Regions from separate parts of the Paenibacillus sp. LS-5 genome, predicted to be linked through region 3. Evidence: riboswitches for the same ligand, from Rfam matches in the RefSeq annotation. Region 3 holds a riboswitch; each other region holds the start of a gene.

Region 1 (10,379 bases), on a different contig from region 3:
CTCTAGGCCCCGTACCAATGGCTTGCCCGTATTGATACAGGAATACGTAAGGCAGGTCAGTAGAGATTTCTTTACCTACTTCTTTATAAATTTCTTTACGCTTCTCTTGGTCAACCGTAGAATAACCATCTACCCACAGCTGATCCAGCTTCTCATTCTTATACCAGCCGCTGTTCTGTCCAGCAGGTGGGAAGTACTTGGAGGAGAAGATGCTCTCTGCATCCGGATCCGGAGTGTTCAGAGACCATGCCAGCAGCAACGCTTGGAATTTACCCGGTGTTACGTTCTGGTCAATCCAGGCTGCAAAGTCAATGGCTTTCGGCGTTACTTCAATACCGACTTCCTTAAGATTCTGCTGGATGACTGCTGCGACCTGCTCACGACGGCTGTTGCCCGCGTTATACTGCAGTTCGAAGGAGAACCGGTGTCCGTCTTTGGTGAGAATGCCATCCTTACCGGCAACCCATCCGTCTTCTGCCAGCAGCTTCTTCGCTGTTTCCGCATTGTAGTCATAGTTGACAGCTGCATCCCCCGGATCAGCCCAAGTATCCGGCAGGAACGGTGCGTTCATTAGGGCTCCGACACCCTTCAGAATGTTATCGACCATCCCTTGGCGGTTCAATGCGTGTGCAATGGCCTGTCTGGTCTTCTGTCCCGTGAATAAACCGTATTTGTCTTTGAAGTTCTTGGCATCGAAGTTGAACATTACATATTCGTACTGAGCGCCCGGCTTCTGAATGATATGAATCGAGTCGTTGGCCTTGACGGCCTCAACCTGTGTAACCGGAATAGCACTGATATGATCCGTGTCGCCCTTCAGGAGAGCTTGAACCTCGGTATTCTGATCAGCATAGATTTTGTAAACCAACTGTGCGATATGAGGTTTAACTTCGCCCCAGTAGTTGGGATCAGCATCAAGAGTATGGCTGTCACCCTGTTTCCAGGAAGTCCATTTCCAAGGTCCGCTTGTGACGGTCTTGGCCGGGTCAGTACCATAAGCATTGGTTTGCATTTCTTTCGGTGCAACATCCTTCAAAATATGCGATGGTACAATAGCCTGGCAAAGCGCGTAGAGGAAAGGCGCATAAATCTTGGACATTGTAACTTTTACTGTGTGGTCATCCACTTTCTCTACGGTCTTCACTTTGTCAAAAGCACTCGTAAGCGGTGAGCCGGTTTCCGGATTCTTAGCAGTTTCAATGGTATATACCACATCATCGGCTACAATCGGCTGACCATCACTCCATTTAATGGTATCTTTCAATTTAATCGTGTACGTCAGTCCGTCTGCAGAGATTTCCGGCAAAGACGCTGCCAGAGACCAAGGTTCTGCCTGTACGTTTCCTTGACGGTCCAGATCATAAAGCTTGGCAAATACGAATTCTGCCAGATCACCCGAAGAAGTGTCGTTAATCATAAGAGGATTAATATTTACGATATCGGAAAATGTGCTCATTACCATCGTACCGCCATCCACCGGGGCATCTACAGCCGGTTCAGAAGCAGCGGGAGCTTCACTTGCGGCTGGAGCAGAGCTCTCTGCCGTAGCACTTGGTGAATTAGTTGCGGTGTTATTTGTACTGCACCCTGTGAATAGAACCCCTACAAGAGATAGAACCAGTAAGCCAGACCACCATTTTCTCTTTTTCGCCATCCTGTTTACTCCTCCTTTTGTTAGATCCGTGTAACGTCTGAACTACCAATACCGTTGCAACGCACTCTCTGTCCTAATAAACCTTTGTTCAACCTCCCTTGTGTAAGTCAAACGTTTTTGCCATGTGTCATCAAGGTATGTAACAATACCTTACAAGGAATCTTTTACTCCTTAAGCCGCTATCCGCTGGAATAGACCGAAGGTCAATTAGCTACAGGACAGCACCTATAGGGAAGCTAAGCTTTCCCGTATAAATTATGGTTTATATTACATGTTAAATTTTCTTACGTCAATATCTTTTTTATCCGTTTTTTACCTTGTATTATTTCTATATAATGTATTTGATCTCCTTATTCATCCATTATATTTCCTGCGCAAGTTATTAATTCCACTAATAGTTAAGGAAAACAAATAGATAGGCCAAATGTTACCTTATCAATGTAAACATTATGTAAGATTTTCATTTATGAATATACATTTTCATACAAAAAAAGAAGCAAACGCTGTTAAGAGGCCGTCCACCTCTTCGCTGTTCGCTTTTTTAATATACAGATTGTTGGATCGATGTCCGTCAACCAGTCGAGTATGTAGTTGCCCCTTTACTTGCTCACACAATTTCTACCTTTTTTCTTCGCGCGGTATAGGGCGGTGTCCGCTGATTTCATTACACTTTCCGTGGTTTTGTTCTTCTCGTTCTTCTGGGAGACCCCGATGCTTACAGTTATGTAGATTTGCTTTGCGGCTTTTGTGCCGGAGGATCTTTTTTTGGATTTGCTTTTGGATCGGCCCTTGGCGCGCAGGGTGAAGGCCCGTTTGGATATCTTTTCCCGCAGCTCTTCGAGATGGGGCAGCACATCATTGATGTTTTTACCCGGAAAAAGAATCGTGAATTCCTCCCCGCCATAGCGGAAGGCCCTCCCTCCGCCAGAAACGTCCTGTAAGGTCGATGCCACCAGCTTTAACACTTCATCTCCTGTGTCATGCCCGTAGGTATCATTGAATTTTTTGAAGAAATCGATATCCAGCATCGCAATAGCATAGTTAAAGCCCAGCTTCATCATGTCCTGCTTAAGGGCCCGCCGCGAGGGCAATCCGGTAAGCTCATCGGAAAAAGCCATCGAATACGAGTCCTGAATGATTGATAGAATAAGAACAATCCCTGAAATGGCAAAAAATATTGAATACAGCAGCGGACTGCTGCTCTGATGCAGCACGTAGAACATGGCTAGCAGGACACTAATGAATGAAATTTCCTGTGTGGAGGACCGGTGAACGATGAACCGGACCATCAGGATGGCAAAAGTGACCACAAATGCAATAACCGCCAGCTGCGGTATGGGTGTCATATTGTGAAGATTAACCGGCACTACCTCAGTATTTAATAGGTTTAACCATTCTCTCTCTCCTGATTTGATCTGCCAAAAGAGAAACAGGCATTCTGCCAGGATCAGAGCGATCCGAAGAGTTCCCCATAAACTGATAATGCCCCGTTCTTTAAAAAACGAGAACAACGCAATATTCAGCGGAATCACCAGGCAGATGATGGAGTAAATATCCTCCGGTCGTACTGCAATGCCTGGGATTTCCGGTAAATAGGTTGTTGAGGCCAGACAAACCGCCAGAATAACCAGAATGTAGAATTCCCTGCTCCGGTTAAATTTCCAGGATAATATGGCTCCCACCCCAAAAATAACATAAGGAGAGAGCCTTACCACCCCAAGCTGCGAATCAGACAAAGTATTCATTTGGACAGACAAAAAGTAGGCTGCTGCAAGAAGAAAAAAGGGTATGGCTCTGGAAAAGAAAGCTGTAATCGTCGTTCTCAAGCTCAATAATTCCCTTCATGGAGTATTTCTGTGGCTTCCTATTATATCGGTTTATTGAGGCGGCAGCTTCACCACAACGTCATATTCCCTTCCAGCTTCCACATCTTTGATTATGCCATCTTCGATGCGATTGCCGTTCACGTACACTTCCGTAGCAGTCACACCAGCTTCACGTTTCATCGTGATATGCAGCTCCGCTCCTCTAAAGCTCCGTTTGACCGACGCCTCTTCCCATTGCGCAGGAAGCTGAGGGTGGATACGGATTCCTGCCTCATTCCCCTGCACTCCAAACAGGCCGTCAATCAGGCAGCGGTATACCCATGGTACTGTCCCTGTATTGAACAAATGACTGGAGCGCCCGGCGGTACGCGGGAATTGTCTGTAAGCACCCCGATAATAGTTAGGGATGAACACAGGCAACTGGCCGCGTCTGACCAGATCCTCAGTATCCGGTCCGGGGATCATTTTGCGCAGCAGGCGGTAGGCATCCTCTTGTTCTCCCACAGCGTAAAGCGCATAGATGTAAAAAGCTGCCGCATGGTTATATACCGCGCCATTCTCGGCGGTTCCCGGATGCTTCTGTGTGACTCTGCCCACATCCTCGCGCATGGCGGTGTAGGACGGCGCCAGCTTTTCCAGACCATAAGGTGTTTCCAGCTGCTCCTTGACCGCCTGCATCAGCTTCTCCTGCTTCGAGGCATCCGCAGCCCCGCACAGCAGAGCCCAGCCCTGAGGATTAATAAAAATCCGTCCCTCCGTATCCTTGCTGATACCGAACACCACATTATCATCAGTGATTCCCCGGGCATACCAGTTGCCGTCCCACAGATATTGGTTAATGGCCTCATTCGCCTTGTCCGCCGCCGCAACTAGTGTTCTGCCAAGATCCGGCTGTCCGCTTTTGCTGCAGATGTCCGCCCAGATCAGGAAGGCATAAGCGGATGCCATGGTCAGCCAGCCGGAGACACCTTTACCTTTGTAGCCCACCATATTCATCGGATCACACCAGTCGCCCTGGTCGATATAGTTCAAACCGCGCTCATCCGTTGCCTCCATCAGCCAGAACATCGCCCGGTTAATATGTTCCAATACAGTAGCCGTTTCTTCTCCGCCCGCAAAAGCAACCTCTTCCTCCAGAATGGTGTAATCATTCGTTTCATCCAGGTAGGTACTGAGGCAAATCGGCAGCCAGACACAGTGATCCATATGCGGAACCTGATTGATATACTTCAGCTCAGCCGCTTCATGCAGAATAATTCCATCCGGCATAGCTCCGTTTGCCTTTTGCTGGCTTAATGCCGTAAGAAACGCATTTCTTGCCATCTGCGGCTTGATATAGCTCATTCCCATATTGTCCTGGAGGTAGTTCCGGGTCTGGGGGTCTGTGGTTAGACGGTTGGTCTGGCCATGATAATACATTTGCCGCGGCAGCCAGTGATTTACGAAGTTGTCCAGATCAGGATCAGGCGTCTTAATCTCAATGCAGCCTTTGCCCTCCTGTATGTACCCGGCATATTCCCGCTCCGCCGCAGCAAAGCCGTCCTCACCGCCGGACTCCGCATTCAGGAAATACCGCTGGCGGATCTGCGCGACCTCTTCTTCCGTCTTGGCTGGACCAAAAATAAAGCGGTAATGCTTGTCTTCACCAGGCGCAAGCTCCGGGCTGTATTGCAGGACACACAGCGGCATCTCATAGCGGGCATCCCCTTTGGAGAGCTCTTCCTGCTGAACGGCCGATGGCATACCAATCCCGCCCTCCCCTTCAAAGGCTTCCTGGCTGGCTTCCCAGGCGCGCGGCGGCTGGTCGGCAAGAAGAAAAGTTCTATCCTTAAGTTGCTTGATCTTCGCATAGTCCTGATATTTCTGATACGGGGTAATTGCGGTGCAGACCATCGCCTGCAGCTCCTCGTGGTACTCCGCCGACTGATTCATCCAAGACATATAGCCCACCGTAAAATATGGATAGATGCTCAGCTTCCGCTTCCGGTCCGAGAGATTCTTCACCTTTACACGCCATAGCTCCATGGCCTCGTCTTTGGGCAGACTGAGTGTCATTTCTACAGCAATACCAAGATGTTCAAGCTTCCAGACAATATGGTGTTTTCCAACCGCAAAAGTATACTGATCCGGCAGAACGCGAACAGGCTCATATGGCGCCGAGAAAATCTCCCCGGTCTCTTCATCCTTCACATAGAGAAACCGGCCGGGATGATGAGCATAGTAGGGCTGCTCCGGCTGCATAAAGGTCTTCGCTTCCAGATTCGGCGCATAGGAATATTTGGCAGGCTCAGGCTGCATAAACTGCGCGACCGCATACCCGCGGCAATTGACGTGAATCATCATCTTCTCATTCCATAGAAACCCTGAAGCTTTGGGGAGCTGAGTGGGGCTCGTCAATTCAACATATTCATTGTCTTCTGTAGCTCTAATCATTATTTAGCCTCCCTATATTAAGTACCTATTCATTCTAATCACATAGTAGTTTTAGTATAACGGTCATAGATGAGATAGTACATTGTCCAATGGTAACGTTTTCGGCAGCAGCAAAATAAGGGATGTCCCGTAAGTGGGACACCCCAGCAGTATTATGAGTAGGAACTTTTGTAGTATAGAAATACAAAGCCGTGAAATTACTGCTCTTTGTTCCGGCCGAGCAGCCCACTGAGAGCCTCTGTCACGTTCATACCGGTAAGGGTCTGAGTTAATTCAGGAACCTGGGCCATGATTTTGGCGATATCACCGGTAATTTTGTTCACGCCGGATGAAGTTCCATCCTGGGAAATCACTGTAATCTTATCCACCTTGGCCAGCGGAGAAGCGATCTTTTCTGCCAGCTCTGGCAGTACTTTTAAGAATTCCACTGTAAGCGCGGCTTGCGTGAACTGTTTGTACGCTTCAGCTTTCTTCTCGAGCGCCCCTGCTTCTGCCGCTCCAGCCAGTTGAACAATTTCCGCGTTGGCTCTCCCCTTCGCCAGTTCTGCTTCCGCAGTCGCCAGCCCCCGTTTGGTCATGGTGGCCGCCTCTGCTTCCGCCTCAAGAATCTGCCGCTGCTTGGCGGCTTCCGCTCTCATGATCGTAGCCTGGTTCTCCGCCTCAGCAGGCTTGATCACCGTCGCCTCCAGTTCTTTCTGTCTCAACTCAACTTCGATTTCCCGGACGGTACGGTTAGCCTCTGCTTCCATCTGCGTGATCTTGACCTGCTCGGTAACCAGCGACTGTTTGATCTTGTTCTGCTGCAATTCGTACGCAAGATCCGCCTGCGCTTTCTTCACTTCTGTCTCCAGCTTAAAGTCTGCCTGCTTAATGTTCAATTCCTTCTCGAACTGGGATTCCTTGGCGCGGGCTGCAGTTCCTGCTTCAATGGTAGCCTGATGCGCATTGGCTTTGGCAATGGAGGATTCTTTCTCCGCCTCGGCTTGCTTGATCTGAATGTCGCGTTCCGCTTCGGCTTTGGCGATGCTGGCATCACGGCGGATGCGCTCAATCTCCGGAACCCCCATATTGTCGATATATCCTTTGTCATCAGTAATCTTCTTAATGGTGAAGCTGACTACCTCAAGCCCCATCTTGTCGAGATCTTCCGAGCAGGTCTCCCGCATCTTGCTGTTAATCTCGTCAGGAGTTTTTAGAATAGATTCCACCGTTAATTGTCCGATCAAGCCGCGCAAATGACCTTCCACCGAATGTAGAATAATCGTCTCGCGGTCTTCCTCCGGCCGGTCGATAAACTGCTCACTGGCAGTCAGAATAGCCGTAGGATCGCTCTTAATCTTTATCTGGGCTACCGCCTCCAGGTTAAGCTTGATGCCTTGCTTGGAGAACATCGCCTGCGCCGGGATAACATCGAAGCTCATCAGCATCATGGAGATGGTCTTATTGTTCTGGAAGCCGGGGATAACGAACGTCCCGCCGCCCTGAACTACTCTTTTTCCGCCAAGGCCGTATACAATCATTGCCTGATTGGGCGGAACCTTTTTATAAGCGTTCACGATACTGAACAAAGCCAGCAGAATTACAACAACGATTCCCGAGATTAAATAAAGAATAACCATTATGTCCGACACTCCCCATTAATTATAATTGTTCGATTTCACTCTCGAAAAGAGTTACTGTCGCCATTCCTTTATCCACCTTCAAAATAATCACCCTGTCGCCCTTGGCAAGCTGCTGGTCGGTTTCTGCCCGCACTCCAATAGAGCGCATCGTCCCGTGCAGTACATATTTCATTTCTCCAACGGCTCCATCCACCGCAGGTATGCTGATGTACCCGAGTTGCCCAACCTGCTCATAATCCATTTCATTCATGCTGCTGTCATACCGGGTCATCACCCGGGCCAGCACCGTATACATCAAACTGCCGAGCAGCAAGGCAACCACGGTGCAGATCAGCACCACTGCAAGTAGATTCATTCCTGTAAATCGGGTAAGCACATAACCAGTCCCGCCCCAGACCGTGACGAACACCATCAGAGGGAGTATGGGCACAAAGCCCGGACCGCCAGCATCGGCGCCTCCCGCATGAAGATGACCCGCCAAGCCATGCCCATGAAATCCTCCGCTGAGGAGGAGCAATAGTCCAACCCAGAAGCACACGATAAACACAGTAACGATAATAACACCCCCTTTAAAGCATTTAAAATAATGCCCAATTGCTCTAATTCCCGTTGTTATAAGATTTTCAGTTCCTTATACAGACCGTCTTTCCTCTCTGTATGCGCAACAAAAAGACCACAGAAGCGGCAGGGCTCTCCGTGGTCGGTTAATCGATCATGGCGCTCATCCTCTCTCTTCGAGGCTTACGGGGTTAGCTGACGGATTCGGGCAGCGAGATTGCCCTACCCTGCTGGTACTGTGCTATTCAGTATGCAGCAAGGATTCACCCCAGGGTGAGCGGCTGCTATCTGAGCAAAGCCATATTCACCATTGGTTCCCCCGTTCCCGTTGCCGGAATTCAGCCATTTGAGAACAGTTATATTACATTCGGTTGTTGATTTGAATCTTACGCCTGTGGCCATTTATTGTAAAACATGGCGGACGACAAAAGAAACCAAAAATGCCGCCCCTTCACGTATGAATGCGTATTCTTTCGTTTCGCTCTTAAGCGGCCGATGATTTGCTCCTTTTTGCTCCATTTCTTGCAAGCTCTCCCAATGGCCGAAGCCAAGGCGCACGCACTATAAACCTTAGGCGCTTACGGTGTTGACAGCCGGGTCGAAATCCGGAAACAAAGCTGACCGCTGCCGCTTTTCCGCAATCTGTCCGTCCTCTCCGCTAAAGCAAGCCACCCATGACCAAAAACGCAGAGCAGCGATCCTTCAATAACTGAAGAATCGCTGCTCTGCTCACTTTTTGTGGTTTTAAGAATGAAGAAAACTGCCTTCCGTTAACAGCCCCAAATTACACTTGTCCCTTTTTCCCAGAGAACCGTCATTAGTTAAGTGAATCCAACAACGTCTTTAATTGCGGGTTGAGCTTCAGCGCATTCAGGATGATCTGCAGTGCTTCTGCACGTGTGGCATTGCTCTTAGTATGAAATTTCCCATCTGCTTTGCCTCTTATGATACCAGCTTGTGCTTCAGCTTTGATCTCGTTTGCTGCATAGGAGCCCTTCAGGTCATCGAAATTGCCTTTGGTGGTGTCCTTCGTTACGTTGCCAAGGTTTATGACGCGGGACAAAAGGACAACCATTTCCTCGCGGGTGATTGTTTTATTTGGCTTGAACGTAACATCCTCGTAGCCGCTGATAACTCCTGCCTCTGCGAGCTTCTCGATGGCGCCTTTAGCCCAGTGGTTACCGACGTCCTTAAAAACAACACCAGTATTGCTGCCGTCTTTGATATCGAATACCCGACTCAGAATCACTGCAAATTCAGCGCGTGTGATCTCACCATCCGGCTTGAACGTACCATCCTTGTAACCTTCAATCACATGGAGCCTCACGAAAGTATCGATAGTTTTTTCGGCCCAGTGTCCTTTCGTATCAGCAAGTTCAATCTTAACATTAGATTTCTTAGCTTCCTCTACCTTGGACTCGAAAGCATTAACTAAGTTTATTACATTAACAATGCTGCTATTAAATACATCAACTGCTGGTTTCGTAGAACCAGGTGGTGTCACTGTTGGCGTTATACTGTCCGCCGGCGTACCACCCGGTGATGGCTGCCAGGATACATCCTCCCGATTCACTGTTACCATATACGTATTGCCAGTCCCGTCCGGGGCCGTTACGCTAATCTGAATCAGGTTCGCGCCCACCTGTAAATTGTTGGCTCTATACGTATACATATTGCCGGTTACGGAACTGTATACGGCTCCCGAAACGGTAAACGTCGCATGAGAATCCGCTGTGGTAAAAGAAAGATTGCTGCTTGAAACGGAATTAGCTACACCATTCACGTTATATTTCATAGTTGCTGCTGTAAATGCTGGTGTCAATGTCCCTTGATCCACTGACAAGCTGGACAACAGTGCATTTGATGAGATCCATTTCGCATAGAGAATGGCATTCGCCGATCCCATGTTGAAAGTGGCATTCGAAGCGTAGTCGGTGCCGCTTCCGTTAGCGGCAGTGTTCCAGCCTGCGAACGTATAGCCCGTCTTCACCAGTGCTCTAGTGTTCCCCAGCACCGTCACTGTGTTCCCTTGCTGATAGCTGTTGCTGTCGGTCGGTACTGCACCGCCGGTGCTGCCGTTTCCGTCATACGTTACGGTGTAGGTCGGATTCGCCGTCCACTTCGCATAAAGCGTGGCATTCGCCGATCCCATGCTGAAGGTGGCATTCGACGCGTAGTCGGTACCGCTTCCGTTAGCGGCAGTGTTCCAGCCTGCGAACGTATAGCCCGTCTTCACCAGCGTTCCCGTGTTCCCCAGCACCGTCACCGTGTTCCCCTGCTGATAGC
Region 2 (8,922 bases), on a different contig from region 3:
AACGCTGTGTCTTTTTTTATACATAAAATCCCATAAAGTATAGAGATTTTTGTCGATTCGAGTCGTTTCGCACAGGGTAAAAAGAGTGTAACTGACAGGATTACATTCTTTTTAAAATAAGAAAGGAGAGTGGCCGATGACGAATCACTCATTTTACAGCGAGCTGCTGGCCCTCTTTTCTATTGTAATAGCATGGCTATCCAGCTTCATAGCAGTGGAGCTTACTGAAAGAATGGTACGTAAAAAAAGAAGTGTGTTCTATGTCCTATTGAGCGCCAGCAGTCTTGGAATTGGGGTATGGAGTATGCACTATATTAGCATGAGTGCAGTTAAGCCCGGGAACAGCATGTCTTATGATCTGCTTCTGCTGTTATTTTCACTGGCCGTGCCTATAGCGGCGTCTTTTGTGCTTCTAATGATATTCAATAATCCCCGTACGCGCAGGAGCAAGTCAAATCTCGCCTTGGGCGGCTGTTTATTCAGCAGCGGTATCCTGATCATGCATTACAGCGGGATGATGGCTATGCAATATTCAGCGGCTTTTGAACAGAGCATATTATCAATATTCGGTTCTTTAATACTCTCGCTTGCCATTCCTGTGGTTGCAGCCTCCTATAACTTCAGGTGGATAGAGCAGCGGTATAATATGTTTTCTGCCGCCAAAACCAAGCTTATTCTGCTCCTCACTGCAGTAATGTCGGGAACGAATTATATAGCTATGGCTGGAGCTTCTTATGTCAACACAGAACCCTCTATGTACACTGGCAGAACTCCCCTTCTGAATGATTCGATGCTGGGAATGATCCTCGCCGGTACGTTTCTGCTGGTTGTCATTGTTGTGCTAATTCTTATGTATAAAGACAGGAAACGGGTGATATTTACTTCACAGTTTAATGAGCAGCGCTACTCTGCCTTATTTGAGTTCAGCCCAGATATGGTGATATGCATCGACCCATTAGGCAAAAAGGTGATCAGTGCGAATCCTTCGTTAAGGCGGACAACGGGTTATGGCCAAGAGGAGTTGAGCGACTATAAGAATGTGTTATTCAGTACCCGGGATGCACAAGCGCTCAAATCAGTCATAAAGCGTGCTGCAGCCGGGCAGTCCGGGAAGCTTGAAGTAAACGTAAAAACTAAAAACGGGAGCAAGTTGATCTGCAGTGTTACTGTCTTTCCTTTAATGAGCGAAAAAGAGAACTTCATCTATATTATTGCAGAAGATATCACAGCGCTAGCTGAACAACAGAAAGAGCTTCTAATCACCAAAAATGCCGCTGAAAGCGCTGCGCGGATGAAAACTGAATTCCTGGCTACGATGAGTCATGAAATCCGTACACCCCTCAATGGTATTATTGGCATTAACCAGCTGCTCGCCGAGGAAATTACAGTTCCGGAGCAACTGGACTTATTAAAACTTCAATATACGAGTAGTCATGCCCTGTTGAATGTGATGAACGATGTTCTGGATATATCCCGCCTGGAAGCAGAAAACATACTGCTGGTAAAAACGGATTTCAATCTTCCTGTTTTGATGCGGGAGTGTATGAACCTTTTCAAGGTTGCTGCCACCCAAAAAGAATTGGCAATGTCACTTCAGCTGGACCCCGCCGTTCCGGAACTGTTCATCGGCGACAGCGCGCGCATCCGGCAGATTTTGGTTAATCTAATCGGCAATGCAGTCAAGTTTACTCATCATGGGGGGATAACAGTATCCGTAGCTCCATACAGCGCTCTGGGTGCGTCTATGGTTCTTGAATTCACGGTGAAGGATACAGGGATTGGGATCACGCCGGATAAGTATAAAATGTTGTTTCAGCCTTTCTCCCAGGCAGATGCTTCCCATACCCGCAAATATCCCGGCACAGGTCTCGGGCTGGCGATCTGCAAGAAACTCGTAGAACTTATGGAGGGAAGCATTTGGTCGGAAAATGCCACAGGCGGGGGGAGTGTTTTTAGCTTCAGAATCCCTCTGCAGCGGATGGAACCTATTCCTCAACAGGAGGTTTGCCAATGAGAGAGTTTTAATTATATAATTTTAAAGGAAATACCTTCACCACAACAGTCCCGACGGGACAGAAAGGAACTCTCATTTGAACAAATCAAATAAAAACAATGTCATGCTTCCCCAATTAAGCAAAGCGGAGAAACGCAGGGCACAACAGGAACAGGACAAGCAGAAAACGAGAATCCTGATTATTAGCACAGTGGCCATTGTAGTGATTATCTTCACCGTGCTTATTCTTTTGGCATCGAAGGACTCTTCTTCCAATGCAGGTTCAGGCGAAGCGGTTCAATTCAATTACAGTGAGCTTCCAAGACTGGGCAAAGCGGATGCACCGGTTAAAATCGTCGAATTCGGTGATTTCAAATGCCCGGCGTGTGCCAATTTTGCAGGTGTCATCAAGCCACAGCTGGCTCAGGAATATGTGAATCAGAATAAAGCAGCTATTTACTTCGTAAATATGGCCTTTATCGGTCCGGATTCTGAAACGGCTTCTCTGGCAGCCCTCTCGGTATATCATCAGAATAGTGATGCTTTCTGGTCTTATTACGATGCAATTTATGCCAATCAAGGGGATGAAAATGCTGAATGGGCTACACAGGATTTTCTGGTGAGTCTGGCAGAGAAGGAAAAGCTGCCCATTGACTTAGATCTGTTGCGCAAGGATATCAAGGAACGGACCTATGAAAGTGAACTGCAAAAGGATATTACTCTTGCCAAGGATACCGGAGTCACCTCCACACCTACTGTATTTATTAATGGATACAAAGTAGAGGAGCCATTCAATATGGAAGCCATAGATGCACAGATGAAGTCTGCTTCCGAAGCAGTGAGCGCCGAGTGATGAAGTTCTCTACGTTCTGCAGGCGCCACTGCCTCTATCTGGCCTGGTTCGTGTCCGTTATTGCGGTAGCGGGAAGCTTGTATCTTAGCGAGGTCCTGAAGTATGAGCCATGTAAGCTGTGTTGGTTCCAGCGTATATTTATGTACCCGCAGCTCATCCTGCTGGGCATTGCCACATACCGGAATGACAAAAAGATAATTCCTTATGTGCTTCCTTTAAGTCTAATTGGGGGCAGCATAAGTGTTTATCATTATGCCGAGCAGAAGATTCCTGCACTCAGCAAGGTGCTCCCATGTACGATTGGCGTACCCTGTAATAAAGATTATCTTAATTTTTTCGGGTTCATTACGATCCCTTTACTTGCCCTGATCGCATTTGCTCTAATCACGATTTTGCTCTGGACCGGGCGTAAAGAGGACACCGTAGACTAGACAGAGCCACAGCAGAATATAGAGGGCAATCATTCCTGAAATTTCTGACACAAATATAGATAAAAATCATGAAAAAACCCGGTATGAAGGGATATTCGCAGAGAATGAAAGATCGCTATATCCCTCATCTTTGTTTTGCGTAAATTGGATGTTTTTTCATTCTTTTTTCATTTTTTTCACCGCTTTACGGAAGAGGCATTGTAGACTATCATTAGACCTTGTGAGAAGTTGAATATGCGCTGAATTTTCTGTAAGGAAAAACGGGGGAACCAACATTGGCCAAGCGCCAAAGGGGTGAATCGGGAACGGTCCGCAAGGGCCATAACCGTAGGGCTACCACAGCCCGAATCCGCCAGCTAACCTCGTAAGCAACGGTGGGATAATGACGATGCGTAAGCATGCGGATCATTTCCGTATGCTTATTTTTGTGCCTGCATTTATGAAATCCACCAATGAAAACAGCGCACGGTATTACCGTTTCAACGTAAGCAAAGAGAGGAACTGTTACTACAATGGTAAGCAAGGTAAAACGACTATTGATCGGGCGTCCGATGAAGTCGAACGAACTCGATCATGAAAAGTTATCCAAGGTGAAAGCACTGGCTGTCCTGTCTTCTGATGCGCTCTCGTCTGTAGCCTACGGAACGGAACAAATCCTGATTGTGCTGGTAGCCGCAGGCTTCACAGCTATCTGGTACTCATTGCCAATTGCATTAGCCGTATTGGGCTTGCTGGCTATTTTGATTTTATCCTATCGCCAGACTATTTTTGCTTATCCGCAAGGCGGAGGCGCGTATATCGTTGCCAAGAGCAACCTCGGGGTTCCTACTGGACTCTTAGCAGGCGGATCGCTCCTGGTCGACTATATTTTGACCGTTGCGGTTAGTGCGTCGGCAGGGACGGATGCGATCACATCCGCTTTTCCTAATCTTCATAATCATAGTGTTCTAATCGCCGTAACCGTTATTCTGCTCTTGACCCTTGTCAACCTGCGAGGCGTTACGGAATCTGCATCGTTCATTGCTATTCCTGTGTATCTGTTCGTAGTATCGATCTTCGTGTTGATCATTGCGGGAATATTCAAATATGCAACCGGCGGAGCCCACGCCAATGTTCCAGAAATCGGGGCTGCTGTATCGAATGTCAGTTTGTTTTTACTGCTTAAAGCCTTCAGCTCCGGCTGTTCGGCCCTTACAGGAGTAGAGGCGGTATCGAACGCAATTCCAAACTTCAAGGCACCTGCTGAGAGAAATGCGGCCAAAACCTTGATGATGATGGGAATTATCCTTGGAAGTATGTTTACAGGAATCACGCTGCTCGCCTACTGGTACGGAATTACACCGGATACCAAAGCTACAGTTGTATCCCAAATTGCTGAATCTACTTTTGGACGCGGTGGTTTGTACTTCTTCATTCAAGGGATTACTGCTGTAATTCTCTTCCTTGCAGCCAATACGGCTTACTCAGCTTTCCCGCTGCTGGCGTTTATGTTTGCCAAAGATAAATATCTGCCCCATGCCTTTATGGTCCGAGGCGACCGTTTGGGCTTCTCTAACGGCATTATCTTCTTGGGTGTATTATCAGCCCTGCTTGTCGCTGCTTTTCATGGAAATACAGAAAGTCTGATTCCTTTGTATGCAGTGGGTGTATTCATTCCTTTTACCCTGTCCCAGCTTGGTATGATGGTGCACTGGTATAAATCCAAACCTAAAGGCTGGCAAAATAAATTTGCTGTGAATACGGTGGGGATGCTTACTACCCTGACCATTACTCTGATCTTTATCATCACGAAGTTCTCGAGTGTATGGATGGCCTTTATCTTCCTGCCGGTTGTAATGTTCGTGTTCCACCGGATTCACCGCCATTATCTCAATACAGCAGATCAGCTGCGTATTTGTCCGGAAACGGATAAACCTTGTATCAAAGGAAGCACCGTAGTAGTTCCTGTCGCAGGTGTAACCCGTGCAGTTCTGCATTCCATCAGCTATGCCAAGTCCTTAACGGATAATGTGGTAGCCGTGTATGTTGGATTTGATGAAGAAGAAATTAACAAAATGGAACAAAAGTGGGAGGAATGGAATCCGGGAGTGCGCTTAATTGTACTACGTTCCCGGTATCGCAGCATTCTTCGTCCGCTTGTCAAGTTCATTGATACAGTGGAGTGGAAGACCGCTTCTACCGACCATATCACGGTACTCATTCCGCAGTTTATAACGAAGCATTGGTGGCAGGCGATCCTGCATAACCAGACCAGCTTGTTCATCCGCTCTTATCTGATGAATCAAAAAGATATCATCGTAGCGACAGTGCCTTATCATTTGCATAAATAAATAGATGTATTACATTAACAGGGCTGTTTCCGGATACTTCGGGAGCGGCTCTTTTGTATTAAGAAGAAAAGGTGAAAGTGAATTTTATATTAATATGGTATTATTATGCCTATCCGAAAAAATAGAAGGGGAGATGCAAATGGCCATTTATTTCATAAGACATGGAATTGATGATGAAGGATTTCGTGGAGGGTGGAGTCAAAGAGGACTCGTTGTTGAGGGATATCGGCAATCGGAGAAGCTGGGGCTTTACCTTAAGGAAAACCAATCGTCCTTTAATATACATCGTATCCTAAGCAGCGATTTGCAACGGGCATTAGATACAGCAAATGAGATCTCCAGAGCACTAGGATTACGAGTTGAAAGCAGCGAAGATTGGAGAGAAACGAACAATGGGGTTATTGCAGGCATGCCCAATGAAATTGTGGATGAACGATACCCTAATCTGTACTTCTCGGGTTTACGGATGGATGAACGTTATCCTGGCGGAGAAAGTCCCATTGAATTTTTTACACGTATAAAAGAAACATTTACCCTACTATGTGAAGAACAAGTGCGAAACCATCCTGTTGAAAATGTAATCGTTGTTACGCATGGTGGAGTCATTAATATAATCTATCATATTTTGAGAGGATTGGAATGGACTAACAAGACCCGAAAAGCATTTTCGGCTTCTTACACAAGTATACATAAAATAGAGTATTGTGAAGGAGAGTGGAGAATTTCACTGGAAAACCTTACACAGCATCTGTGAAGATAAACAGTTGCGTGCAAAAAACTAAATATTTATGTTGACATAGAGAATGAGAATCAATATCATTTAATGGAGTGAGACGTAAAAGACAAGTCTTTAACCGGATCGGATATTACATATAGGATTCTATTGATGTATAGGAGTGAAGAGGATGCCGGAACGTTTGAACACAGAGCAGTTAAGTATTGGATATGCGGAGGCATTGATTGTCAAAGGACTGAACCTGTCTCTTCCAACAGGGAAAATCACAGCCCTGGTAGGGGCGAACGGCTCCGGGAAATCTACCATTCTCAAGACAATGGCGCGTATCATGAAGCCCAAGAGCGGCAGTGTGATGCTGGACGGCAAGTCGATCCATAATCTGTCGACCAAAGAAGTAGCCCGGCAGCTGGCGATCCTGCCGCAGAACCCCACTGCACCGGATGGACTTACTGTATCAGAACTGGTAAGTTATGGCCGCTATCCGCATCAAAAGGGCTTTGGTACGCTTACTCTGGAAGATCATAGTATTATTGCAAATGCGATCTCAGTGACGGGTATGGAAGAGTTCCACGACCGTCCCATTGACCGTCTATCCGGAGGGCAACGTCAGCGGGCCTGGATTGCGATGGCACTGGCCCAGCAGACGGATATTCTGTTCCTGGATGAACCGACAACTTTTCTGGATATGGCACACCAGCTGGAGGTTCTCCATCTGCTGCAGAAGCTGAATCAGGAAAAAGGCCGTACCATTATTATGGTCGTGCATGATTTGAATCATGCTTCCCGTTATGCTCAGCATATGGTAGCGATCAAATCCGGACATGTGATCAGTGAAGGCCCTCCGGCTGAAGTGATGACACCTGATGTACTGCGGGAAGTATTTGGTATTGAAGCGGATATTGTACGTGATCCGCGGACCGGTGTGCCTCTCTGTCTGCCTTATGAACTGGCGGCATACAGTGCAGTTGGGGTGTAATAGGTTATAAATGTGAAATGTGACTCATAATGATAATATATGCAGTTGGCAACAGGCTCCCGTCATTGACAAGGGAGCCTGTTCGTTGTTAAAGTTGTGGTTGCCCTAGTTAACGATTATACAGTGAATCAAGGAATATTATTTTTATGGAGTCGAAGGAGCACTGAATATGAATATCAGCAAAATATATGAGGATCTGCAGCAGCTGGTTCCGACTGGCGTGGTCAAGCGCGGGGAGGCGCTGCAAGGTTATGTATTTACGCGTATCGGCGGGCAGGCCGACATTTTGACGGTACCTGCGACATATGAGGAACTTCAGTCCATTGTTACATATGCCCGTGTAAACGACATTCCATTGACCGTTCTGGGGAACGGCTCGAATGTCATTATCCGTGACGGAGGGATTCGCGGGATTGTCCTGCAGACTGCAGACTTAACCGATATGGGATTAAGGGATAATTTGCTTTACGCCCAGTGTGGTGCAAAGATTATCGATGTTTCCCGATTTGCTTTGGAGAAAAGTCTTGCAGGACTTGAGTTCGCCTGCGGAATTCCGGGAACTGTAGGTGGAGCGCTGTATATGAATGCTGGCGCATACGGCGGAGAGGTCAAAGATGTGCTGCATAGTGCACTTGCTATCAGTAAAGCAGGGCGGCTAGTGACTCTTCAGGGGGATGAGCTGGAATGGGGCTACCGTAAAAGTGTCTTCGCCAGTGGCGAATTCATTGTATTGGAGGCCCGGTTTGCTTTGCAACCAGGTGATCCTGCGAATATCAAAGCGGTCATGGACGATTTGACCTGCCAACGTGAATCCAAGCAGCCATTGGAGTATCCCTCCTGCGGAAGCGTCTTTAAGCGTCCCCCTGGAAGATTTGCCGGGCAGTTGATTCAGGAGAGCGGGCTTCAGGGAACAAGAATCGGCGGAGCTGAAGTTTCAGTTAAGCATGCGGGATTCATTGTTAATACCAATCAAGCAACGGCCAAGGATTATATAGGGTTGATTCACCATGTTCAGTCTACAGTCAAGGATAAGTTCGGAGTAGAGTTAGAGACAGAGGTAGAGATTATCGGAGAAGAATAATTAACATATCACAGGACGCAATCAATTGGATGCGTCCTGTTTTGTTATTTTATAGTGGGCAGTATTCAGCTCTTGGAGATGGAATATTTGGCTCTGTCCGTCCGCAGTTCAACCCGCTCGTCATTAACTTCATCCAGTTGAAGCCCGCTGACAGCAATCTCGTAATTCAACTGGGGCAGGGGGACAAGCTCGCCGTCCCGGTTAATAGTGTTGCCAGTGCCTCGCAGAATCAGAGCACTATCCAGATATTCATCAATGACATCTTCGGCATCCCGATAATCCACGGTTTCCAGATTGAAGTGGACGGTGTCCAGATCCTTCATCTCTTGCTTGTCAATAACCAGAGTTTCGCCCCCTTGGGCGGTCAGCCAATCCATTAATTTCTGTACACTTTGATCCATCAGTTGATCCCATCCTTATCAAGGAGATTATAGAAGTTAAGTTACCCTTTTCTTTGAAATTGAATCCATGCTTCTGTGAATGCATTAGACAGGTGAAGGTGGAAGATGAATTAAGTGAATT
Region 3 (10,379 bases):
AAAGAATGTAGAGAACAGACAACTGGTTACTCTAGCCCACAAGCTGGGTGTGTCTAATATTTCGCTTCTGGTGAAGACTGAGGATGATGTGGTCGTGGCGAAATCCTCGGACCCCCGTGAGCTTAATCTGTCTACTAAAGGCATGGGTTATTGGTATGTGGCATTTCTTGAGCTGTTCGCGGGCCAGGAGGTATCGGTTGGGCAAGGACAGAGCTTTGAACATTTCTGGTCAGGGCCTTTTGAATATTCAACTTCTAATCCCAAGTATATTGAGAAGTGGGGATACTATTATGATCAATCGAGAAACTACATTATAGACCCTTATATTCGCAGTACTGCCGTAAGCGACTATGTGAAGATCATGAACCCTGATGAGATTGTCAACCAGTCCAAGGAGGTTAACCCGGGGATCCTAGAGATCACAGGGATTAATCCCAAAACTTTTGGAGTATCCACTATGCAATCTGATGGCAGTGATCCAGTATATCTTAAGCTGAGAAACCAGGCGATTAAGTATGGTACTTACAAATATGGCAACGTTGAAGAAGACAGGTCGGCCATCATGGAGGCGCTCAGCAATGGAGAACCCCTTGTCCTGGACACGCAGGCACGTGGTATAAGGGTACTAAAAACCTTCATTCCCATAAAACAGCCTGGAGCTGAGGATTATGTCATCAGTATAGTTATGGATTATTCAGTCATTTCTTCGGTAATCCGGGAGCAGCTGCGGAATAATATAACTACGTCAGTTCTGCTGCTTATTGTCTTCTTCATTGGAAGTTACATCCTTGCAGGCATTGTAACCCGGCCCATTAAAGACATCCTCGCCAAGGTGAATGACGTGGCCAGAGGCAAGTTCGAGCCCCCGCTGAATGTGGCCAGCCGTGATGAGCTTGGGCAATTGGCCCACCGTATTAATGCCATGACCTCGCATCTGCTGCAGCATACGAACCGGCTGGGACAGACACTGGAAGAAAACCGTGCCGTCAAAGAACGTCTGGAGTCTGTGATTAACGGCACCTCCGATGCGATCCATACGATGGATATGGAAGGCCGGATACTCAGCACGAACCGTGCCTTTGAGGAACTGTACGGCTGGAGTGCCAACGATGTATGGCATAAGATGCCTTACCTGGTGCCAGCCACTGCGCAGAAGCAGGAAGAAGACAGACTGAGAGAGTTGAAGAACGGGGCTGTTCTGCCTCCACTGGAGACCATTAGATTAAAACGTGACGGGTCGCTCGTCGAAGTCAGCGTCAGCAGCTCGATTATCCGTGACGAGGAAGGTAATCCGCAGTCATTCGTTCATGTCTCTCGTGACATGACAGAGCGCAACCGGATAGAAGAACTGTTGAGACGGTCGGAGAAGCTGACTACCGTCGGCCAACTTGCGGCTGGGGTAGCCCATGAAATCCGGAATCCGCTCACAACACTTAGAGGATTCCTGCAGCTGCAGCAAGAGAAAAGGCTTCTGGTGCCGCTTCATATTGATCTCATGCTATCTGAGCTGGAGCGGATTAACCTGATCGTAAGTGAATTTTTAATTTTGGCCAAGCCGCAGGCAGTTCATTTTCAGCTAAGAGACGTCCGGCTCATTCTGGGTGATGTTATTTCTTTGCTGGACAGCCAGGCGCACTTGTTCGGAATTGAATTTGAAGCCCGCTTCTCCGAACAGCCGGCAACGGTGCATTGTGAAGAAAACCAGCTGAAGCAGGTGTTTATCAACATCGTCAAAAATGCAATTGAGGCTATGCCAGATGGCGGTACGATCACACTTGAGCAACGCATAGTAGGAGATATCGTAGTGATCGTAATCTCTGATGAAGGAGAAGGCGTCCCTGAGGAGATGCTACCTAAGCTTGGGGAGCCATTCTTTACCAATAAGGAAACCGGGACGGGCCTTGGGCTCATGGTCAGCCAGAGGATCATCCAATCTCATAAAGGCAGCATAGAAATACGGAGTGAATACGGATCGGGGGCAGAAGTTACAATTAGGCTGCCTGTCGCCGGAGAGCAGGCCCCTGGGCAGGTCATGAATGAAGAACGGAGTGAAGAGAGAAGTGAGAATTAATAAGTTCATCAGTGAGACAGGATTCTGCTCACGGCGTGAAGCGGACAAGCTGGTGGAAGGCGGTAGAGTTAGCATCAACGGAGAGCCTGCTGTGCTTGGCAGTCAGGCGGAGCAGGGGGATGAGGTGCGTATAGACGGTAAACTGCTTGAAACGGGCAGTAAGGTTGTCTACATTGCGCTGAATAAGCCGGTCGGCATTACATCTACCACAGAAGCTCATATTCAAGGGAATATTGTCGATTTTGTCGGGCATCACGAGCGTATTTTTCCCATCGGCCGGCTTGATAAGGATTCGGAAGGATTAATTCTGCTGACCAATGATGGAGATATCGTTAATAAAATATTACGGGCCGAAGGCAAACATGAGAAGGAATATATCGTGACTGTGGATCGTCCCATTACCCCATCCTTCATTTCAGGGATGTCGAGTGGGGTCAAGATACTGGGCAGCCGTACACTCCCCTGTGAAGTGACGCGGATCAGTGAGCGGGTCTTCCGGATTATTCTTACAGAAGGCAAGAACCGGCAAATCCGCCGTATGTGCGCTGCTTTTGGATATGAGGTCCGGCGGCTGCAGCGCATCCGTGTAATGAATATCCGTCTGGGTACACTTCAAACCGGAGAGTGGCGTGAGCTTTCTGTGCAGGAGAAGCAAGAACTGGGCGCTATGCTGAATTATCAGCTACTGTAACCGGCGGTCATGGAGACAATATTGGTATAACAAAAAGAGCTGTTCTGAAGGTCGTATCCAGACCCTTCGGAACAGCTCTTGTTGAATACTAAGATTATTATTTTCCGGTAGCTGCAGCTTCAGTACTCTGCGTTGCATCCACATACTTCCGAAGAACTGAGACTTCGACGCGGCGGTTCTTGGCCCGTCCGGCAGCCGTGGAGTTATCCGCGATCGGATGATATTCCCCATATCCAATAGGACTGAACTTAACCGGGTCCAGATAAGGGTTTATCAGCAGAATCTTCATGAATTGCAGCGCACGGGCTACACTGAGATCCCAGTTGGAAGGATACTCACTGTTGGAGATTGGGATATTATCCGTATGGCCCTCTACCAGTATTTCGTAATCCGGAAATTGCTGCAGCATGGTGGAGATGGACTTCGCCAGCTGACGGGATTCATCCTTTACTACGGCCTCTCCGGAAGAGAACAGAGCATTGTCACTGATGGTGATTGTCAGCTGGGACTGATTGAGCTTGGTGCTAAGCAAATCGGTCAGGCCGTTATTCTTGATATACTGATCGAATTGCTTCTTCAGCTTCTCCAGTTCCTCTTGCTCTTTTTGTTTCAATTTGGCAAGGTCCGCCTTACCGGTATTAGGGGCAATGACATTGTTCATTTTATCTTGTTTACCCTGATCCAGTTGCGTATTTGTAGGAGCATCGGATTTATATTCCAAAACTCCAGACCCTCCATTCAGTGCTGAACTGAAAGCCTGTGACATTTCTTCGAATTTCTTCGCATCTGTTGCACTCATCGCATACATTACGAGGAACAGGGCTACCAGCAAGGTCATTAAGTCGGAATAGGGCAATAACCAGGTCTCATCGGCGTGTTCTTCATGCTCCTCATGTCTAGTCTTTTTGCTCACTAGAAGCACCCTCCTTGTCACTCAGCTTTGCGCGTTCCGCTGGTGTGAGGAAGACAGACAGCTTCTGGTTGATAGCGATTGTGGATACGCCGGATTGAATGGATAACAGCCCTTCCACCATCATCAGTCTGACCTCAATTTCCCGCTTCGACAGACGCTTAAGCTTATTTGAGATAGGATGCCAAAGGACATAACCCGTAAAGATACCGACCAGGGTGGCAATGAAAGCGGCCCCGATGGCGTGAGCCAGTTTTTCCATTGCACTCATATCGGCTAGTGCTGCAATTAGCCCGATAACGGCCCCGAGAACCCCGAGTGTTGGTGCGTACATACCGGCTTGAGAGAAGATCAGAGCTCCGGCCTTATGCCTATCTTCAGTAGCATGGATATCTTCCATTAGCACATCACGGACAAACTCCTGATCGTTGCCGTCAATAATCATCCGCATACCATTACGAAGAAAGTTGTCTTCAATTTCGTCGACCTTAGATTCGAGGGCAAGTAAACCTTCGCGGCGGGTAATGGAAGCCCACTCCATGAACATGGTGATAAGGTCCGATTTGCTGACCATTTTTTGTTTTACGAAAATTAGCTTTAACAACGAGGGGATTTTTTTTACTTCCGAGAACGGGAAAGCCATAAATATAGATGCGGCTGTACCCAAGAGGATAATTACGTAAGCTGCAGGTGCATTTAGGGCATGCAGTGGGGCGCCCTTTAGATACATCCCCCATACTAATGTAACCAGACCAAAAATTAAACCTATAATTGTTGAAATTTCCATTATGCACCTCGTCCATGAGAATTAAGATGTGATCCGACTATACCGCGTGTATCATCCATGAACAGCGGCGGGACACTCTGCGTCTGATCAATTAACGTATATTCTTATTTATCGACAGGATTCCCTTTTTTGTGAAGTCATTTTTTCGGCTATAATGAGTAAGGCAGGTTATTATTCATCTATGGAGAAAACGGAGTGATTGACGTGGGTGTGAAGCATGGCAGAGATTATAGTGAAATTCTTAGTGAACTGACAGAAGCAGTAGGAAGGATTTCTGACGGGTATGTGTTTTTTGAGATGGAACCCGATGAGTGGCAGGAACTGCCGCAAGAATCGAAGATGGAGGTTTGGGAAGCGCTCGCTGAGGATTTATTCTACGCCTTGGGTAATGAACCGGTTATTGAGGTTGGTAGTGGCGTTGTAATTTACGATAAGGAAACACATCGGATAAATATTTTGCTGGGCGAAGAAGATCTGGCTTCAGTCCTTTTGGTCTAAAACAGGTAGCCGCCGATAGCCGGTTTGCCCGTAGCCTGTGCCACGTGGTAAAATTGATAGAGCTAGGTTCTACTTGCCAGGATTTACGAATACAATAAACCGAAAAATAGCCCTCATCCTGGCGCATCCCTTGGACTTATATAAGCTGAGGGATGTTTTGTTTAAGGCACCCTCACACATTGTGAAGGAGATATAAGGATTTTGTTGTTAATCTAGTAAGGGAGGAAGAACATTGCAATTTACGGAAGAAGAGCTGCGGGAGCAGGCGAGCAAGCTGGAAGGATGGAAGCTGGAGCCGAGTACCCTGGTGCGCAAATACATGTTCAACGAATATATGAAGGGCATTGCTTTTGTGGATGAGGTAGCAGCTATCTCGGAAGCATTCGAGCATCATCCGCATATTACAGTTGACTACAAAACTGTCGTCCTGCGTCTGTCTGCTGTGGGTGAAGATGGCCTTACGGCACTTGATATCCGGCAGGCCCATGAATTTAATGAGGCTTTTGAGAAGAATCGTTAACACTCCAACCCTTGCAGGACAGATTAGAGATTGGAAATTCATATCCCTTATATAAAAAATGCCCTGTACGGGATCTACATGATCCTTGTACGGGCATTTTGTGTTACGGAGGTGATGTAATAATGAGGAGAACTACTTCTTCTCCGCAAGCCACATCGCTACATTCGCGATCTCCTCGGGCGCCAGCTTATCCTTGAAAGAAGGCATCTGTCCGCGGCCCTTGGTGACAATGGTATAAATCTCTCCGGCGTCATGCTTGCCGCCTTCCTGCTGGAGACTAGGGCCGACAGCGCCCTGGAGCTGGTCACCATGGCAGGTGATGCAATTAGCCTTCACTGTAGCCTCGGCGCTCGCCGCATCCATCTGTACTTCGGGCATTGTTGGTTTGTTCTCCTCAGCGACTTCGGCTTTGCCGGGCAAGGTGAACATTAAGATTACCGCAAAGGCACAGGCGGCAAAAAACAAACCGCTCATGATCCATTTCTGCATCTGCATCCGTCCCCTCCTTGTAAGCTGCTTCCTACATTATACAAGAAGGTAAAGCGTTATCATAGCATTTGTGACAAAAAAATGAATGATTTGTGCTATTTGTTATAGACCATACAATAAAATGGCTTATCTCCCGTCGGAGTCCGGCGTTCATAAGTATCTGTAATAGTAAATCCGCTTTTTTGATAAGCGCGAATCGCCCTCTGGTTCCAGGTAAGCACCTCCAGATCAATCTCACGCTCCGGATAACGTGATAGGGCTTCCTTGACGATCGCATTCATGAACAGATGACCCATACCCTGCCCGCATAGATCAGGCCGCATGCCAATTCCAAGCCGGACAACACCCTCCATCGGGAATAGCTGTGCAAAACCGCAGAGGATACCTTGGCTATTCAGCACAGAAACATACTGCTCGCTACGCAGCCGGGGATCACCGAATTCAACATCTAAGGCCTGCATTTGCTCCCAGGACATCCAGCCATAAATGTTGTATGGAGGTTTATATACCCATTCACATATTTCTGCAGCGTGATTCACTTCCATGGGGACAACGTAAAAAGTTACAGAAGAACTAATCATCCGCTATCCGCCTCCCTTCAGAATGAAACGTTATATCATAATTATATACAAAACCATTCCATTTCGACGCATAAAAATATATTTTTAGAATTAGCAAAAATCGCGGTTTTTTATGTTTTGCAAATAACGAGGAGGGTAAGTAACTTTTATAGAGACAAAAAAACAAGCCCCCTCCAAGATTTCGGCAAAAATCCTGGAAAAGAGCTTGTTCAGTTACAATATTAGACCTTATTGTACATCGTCGTTATCTTGTGAATCAGTAGCAACTGCTTGATAAGCATCTGTGCTCATAATTCGTTTGGCGCCAACGTAGCGGTTGACGTAGTAGCTGTCACTCAGCGAGCTGATGGTTACACCGCGCTTGGAAGAAGCGTGTGCGAACTTGCCTTCACCGACATAAATGCCGACATGGGATATTCCTTTGCCGCTTGTATTAAAGAATACAAGATCGCCTGGTCTAATGTTATCACGGGATACGGCAGTACCCATTTGATATTGGGAACCAGACTGGTGAGGAAGGTTGATTCCAATCTTATCAAACACATACATGGTAAATCCGGAGCAATCAAACCCGTTAGTCGAAACTCCGCCGGATACGTATTTAGTACCGATGGCTTTGTCGATAACCTGGTCCATCTTGGAGTCTGCGAAAGCGCTTCCCGCTCCGATGGTAAGAATGATGGAAAAACTGAGTAGTGCGGCTGCCAGCTTCTTCTTCAAAAGTAAATACCCCTTCCAAATGCCTACGAGGTTAGCTTAAGGGTTCGGTTGAAGGTCCCCTATGACCCCTCTGTGAATAGGAGGTCAATTCACCCAAAATCGGTTCCCCCGTTTCCTTAATAATTAAGGAACTCGGCACGACTGTTGATTAGGATTAGCTTACGGATCAAACAATGACAAAACCTTTGTAAATCAGGTTTGAATAATTACAAAAATGTTACTATCGACTTACTGCGATAATTGTAACAAAGACAGAAGCAGTTGGCAATCACTAAAAGCATATAAATACATATTTTTTGAGCCTTTTAAGAGAAAAATGCCTAATTTGCGCTTGTTTATTACTCCGTAAGTTAGAGGTATGGAAGATTTATCTGGAATATTTATCAAAAAGGGTGTTTCAAAGCTCTAAAAAGTGTGTAAAAGGGAGAATAAGGAAAAGGAAAAACCCGGAAATGATTACGGCAATAATCAGTTCCGGGCTCGTATAAGTTACATTTAGTTGTTAGAGGTGTGATTTTGAGGGGATAAAAACTTCAATTAGTCGTAGGCAACGGTCTTGTAAGCTGTAGTGCTCATCACTCGTTTAGCGCCAACGTAGCGGTTGGCCCAGTAGGCTTGACTCAGCGAAGAAATATTTACACCGCGTGAACTGGAAGATTGTGCGAATTTGCCTCCACCGACATAAATGCCGACATGGGAAACTCCTGATCCAAAGGTATTGAAGAATACCAGATCGCCTGAACGCAAGTTGTTCCGTGATACGGATGTTCCCAGGCTGAATTGTGCCTTGGACGTGCGTGGTAGGGTAAGTCCGACACTTTTAAAAACATACGAGGTGAAGCCGGAGCAATCGAAACCGTTTGTGCTGGTGCCTCCGAATTTATAGGTGGTTCCAATAGTTTTAGCAATGACGCTGTCCATCTTCGAATCAGCGGAAGCGCTACCAGCTCCGATGGAGAATACCATTACTAGTCCAAGTGCTGCTGCGGTACATTTTTTCTTAAAATTCTGACTTCTCAAAAGATGTACTCCTTCCAAGGCCTGCGAGGTTAGCTTAAGGATTCGGTAGAAGGTTCCCCTATGACCCCTCTAAAGCGAGATCAATTCACCCAAAATATGGTTCCCCCACTTCCCGGTGCAGGGAATTTGGCGTTTTATGCACCAGAAGAGCGACGTGTCGACAATTTGCAAATGCTTGTAAGTTTATTGTGTTTGAATGTGCTGCGTCTTAAAGATTACAAATTTGTTACTAGTAGTACAGGCATCATTGTACCAGAGGATTTACAGTTTTGCAAATACACTTATTTACTTTGTAATCCAAAAAAAGAGTCCCGCTCCCTCAAGGAGCAGTGACTCTTTTTTTATGCCGGCAAATTGCAGTATTTATTGTGGAAATGATTTACTGGACCAGAGATGGTATTGTGCGGCGATTCCCCACATTTTGAACAGTGTAGTGGGGAGGGGAGAGAACTGCCTCAGCAGAAGTGCCGGCATCCCGGGACAAAAGATCGACATCCCGCCACAAGCAAGCATCATTACCAATCCCCCTGCTCCCATCACCGCCGATACTCCCACTGAAGGAATGATTACTTTCAGACAGACCAGCAGAGAAGACAGGGTTCCTGTACCACCTGTATAACCGAACTGCATGTACAGCAGCATTTTTCGGATGAAGAATAGATATAATAGCCAAACCAGAATGTAGGGTACCAATTTCAGCAGCAGCTTATAATCCACAATTCCGGTAAGCAGCAGATCGTACATTCTGGGAAGAAGCCAGTAGAGCGGCAGCGCTGTAAGCACCCATTCTGCAAGACTGAACAGCAACACCGGAAGCCCATATAGCCGCATACCCGGAAAAAAGAACATTCCACGCTCGCCTTTACGTTCCTGATGAAGCTCATGGAGCAATCCTGCCCGGATGAATGGTGATAGCAGGAGCCTTATTGCACTTAAACCCAGCAGCATCCAGAGCCATTGTTGAACACCGGAATGTGTGCTTAGTGCGATCTGTCCCTCCACATAATACAGAAGCCTGCCCATTGCACTGCCACCCGCATCCTGATCAGGGTAACGCAGCAGTATCGGAACCACTGCGCTTTTAACAAACTTGTACATGAAATAACTCCAAAACAACCTGTAGATAAACAACAGAATCAGTATATAGAATTGTTCCTTCATGCTGTACCAGCCGCGGGATATCGATCTTTTCACAATCCTTCACCTCACCAGACAAGAGTTCCGAGCAGATTTTCAATCAGGTTGGTTATGCTAAGCGTCCAGCGAGAGAGCGTGTCGGGTTCCAGTTCTGCCAGTCTGAAATTATTCAGATGCCTACTCTCCAGCAGGATGGAGTGCCCGGGATCAATCTCTGCCGATACCAGCGGCGCTTTGTAGGAGAGTTGAAACGTAGTTTTCTTGTCTTTTGCATTCCAATATCTTTGAACGGTATATCCATCCGAAAAGGTGAACTTCACAGGCACCTCTTCGTACTGGCTGCTCTTGTTGCTCACGGTGACCGATGAATCATAACGGAGATTTTCTGTGCCGGTCCCTTTTTTGTGAACGGTATTGATAATGTCATCTACAGCAAAATCAGGAGCACCACCACTGTATACATATTGATCAAAGTAGGCTTGCCATGATTTTTTGGTCACTTTTTCTACGATCTTTTGAAAATCGGCAGTGGAAGGGTGCTGGAATCGGTATTTGCGGGCATAGGCAGCCATGATGGCATCCATGGTTTTGGTGCCAACTTGCTGTTCAATATCTTTGAGCACCAGTTTGCCCCGGATGTATACGTTGCGTGTATAAGCATCATCACCTGTATATTTCCAGGTCTCCAGATTGAGCGGCTGTGATGAGGTAACCAGACTAGACTGAAGCGCTAAGTTGGGTGCTACGCCATATTCCTGTTCCATCAGCCGATCTTCTGCATATGAGGTGAAGCTCTCATCCAGCCAGGCCTCCTCAAATTCATTGCTGGCGATCATGCCATAAAAAAACTGATGCCCGATTTCATGGATAACAGTACGCTCAAGCTGGGTGCCCGGGGCATCCTCGGCTGCGCCGAAGGCGGTGATGAGTGTGGGATATTCCATCCCGCCTGCGC

The links. Region 3 has a riboswitch for cyclic di-AMP ahead of AC0MA3_RS25360 (C40 family peptidase). Riboswitches for the same ligand answer to the same signal wherever they lie in the genome.
Region 1: linked by a shared signal. The riboswitch ahead of AC0MA3_RS25025 (NfeD family membrane protein) and the one ahead of AC0MA3_RS25360 (C40 family peptidase) in region 3 are both predicted to bind cyclic di-AMP.
Region 2: linked by a shared signal. The riboswitch ahead of AC0MA3_RS02760 (APC family permease) and the one ahead of AC0MA3_RS25360 (C40 family peptidase) in region 3 are both predicted to bind cyclic di-AMP.

The regions. Positions count from the first base shown of each region.
Region 1 covers NZ_JBWAVA010000026.1:42,799-53,177, forward strand. The annotation lists gene AC0MA3_RS25005 (peptide-binding protein) at 1-1,654, opposite strand, end outside; gene AC0MA3_RS25010 (GGDEF domain-containing protein) at 2,254-3,486, opposite strand; gene AC0MA3_RS25015 (GH36-type glycosyl hydrolase domain-containing protein) at 3,532-5,913, opposite strand; gene AC0MA3_RS25020 (flotillin family protein) at 6,111-7,532, opposite strand; gene AC0MA3_RS25025 (NfeD family membrane protein) at 7,555-8,082, opposite strand; cyclic di-AMP (ydaO/yuaA leader) riboswitch at 8,259-8,447, opposite strand; partial or broken gene AC0MA3_RS25030 (InlB B-repeat-containing protein) at 8,911-10,379, opposite strand, start outside.
Region 2 covers NZ_JBWAVA010000001.1:599,102-608,023, reverse strand. The annotation lists gene AC0MA3_RS02775 (ATP-binding protein) at 137-2,014, shown strand; gene AC0MA3_RS02770 (DsbA family protein) at 2,091-2,846, shown strand; gene AC0MA3_RS02765 (disulfide oxidoreductase) at 2,846-3,277, shown strand; cyclic di-AMP (ydaO/yuaA leader) riboswitch at 3,505-3,663, shown strand; gene AC0MA3_RS02760 (APC family permease) at 3,790-5,607, shown strand; gene AC0MA3_RS02755 (histidine phosphatase family protein) at 5,747-6,361, shown strand; gene AC0MA3_RS02750 (ABC transporter ATP-binding protein) at 6,513-7,319, shown strand; gene murB (UDP-N-acetylmuramate dehydrogenase) at 7,489-8,400, shown strand; gene ymzB (protein YmzB) at 8,466-8,801, opposite strand.
Region 3 covers NZ_JBWAVA010000028.1:10,228-20,606, forward strand. The annotation lists gene AC0MA3_RS25320 (ATP-binding protein) at 1-2,071, shown strand, start outside; gene rluF (23S rRNA pseudouridine(2604) synthase RluF) at 2,061-2,762, shown strand; gene motB (flagellar motor protein MotB) at 2,860-3,675, opposite strand; gene motA (flagellar motor stator protein MotA) at 3,659-4,459, opposite strand; gene AC0MA3_RS25340 (hypothetical protein) at 4,664-4,957, shown strand; gene AC0MA3_RS25345 (4a-hydroxytetrahydrobiopterin dehydratase) at 5,190-5,477, shown strand; gene AC0MA3_RS25350 (c-type cytochrome) at 5,610-5,966, opposite strand; gene AC0MA3_RS25355 (GNAT family N-acetyltransferase) at 6,062-6,547, opposite strand; gene AC0MA3_RS25360 (C40 family peptidase) at 6,776-7,267, opposite strand; cyclic di-AMP (ydaO/yuaA leader) riboswitch at 7,273-7,415, opposite strand; gene AC0MA3_RS25365 (C40 family peptidase) at 7,805-8,233, opposite strand; cyclic di-AMP (ydaO/yuaA leader) riboswitch at 8,291-8,429, opposite strand; gene AC0MA3_RS25370 (hypothetical protein) at 8,651-9,481, opposite strand; gene AC0MA3_RS25375 (M1 family metallopeptidase) at 9,493-10,379, opposite strand, start outside.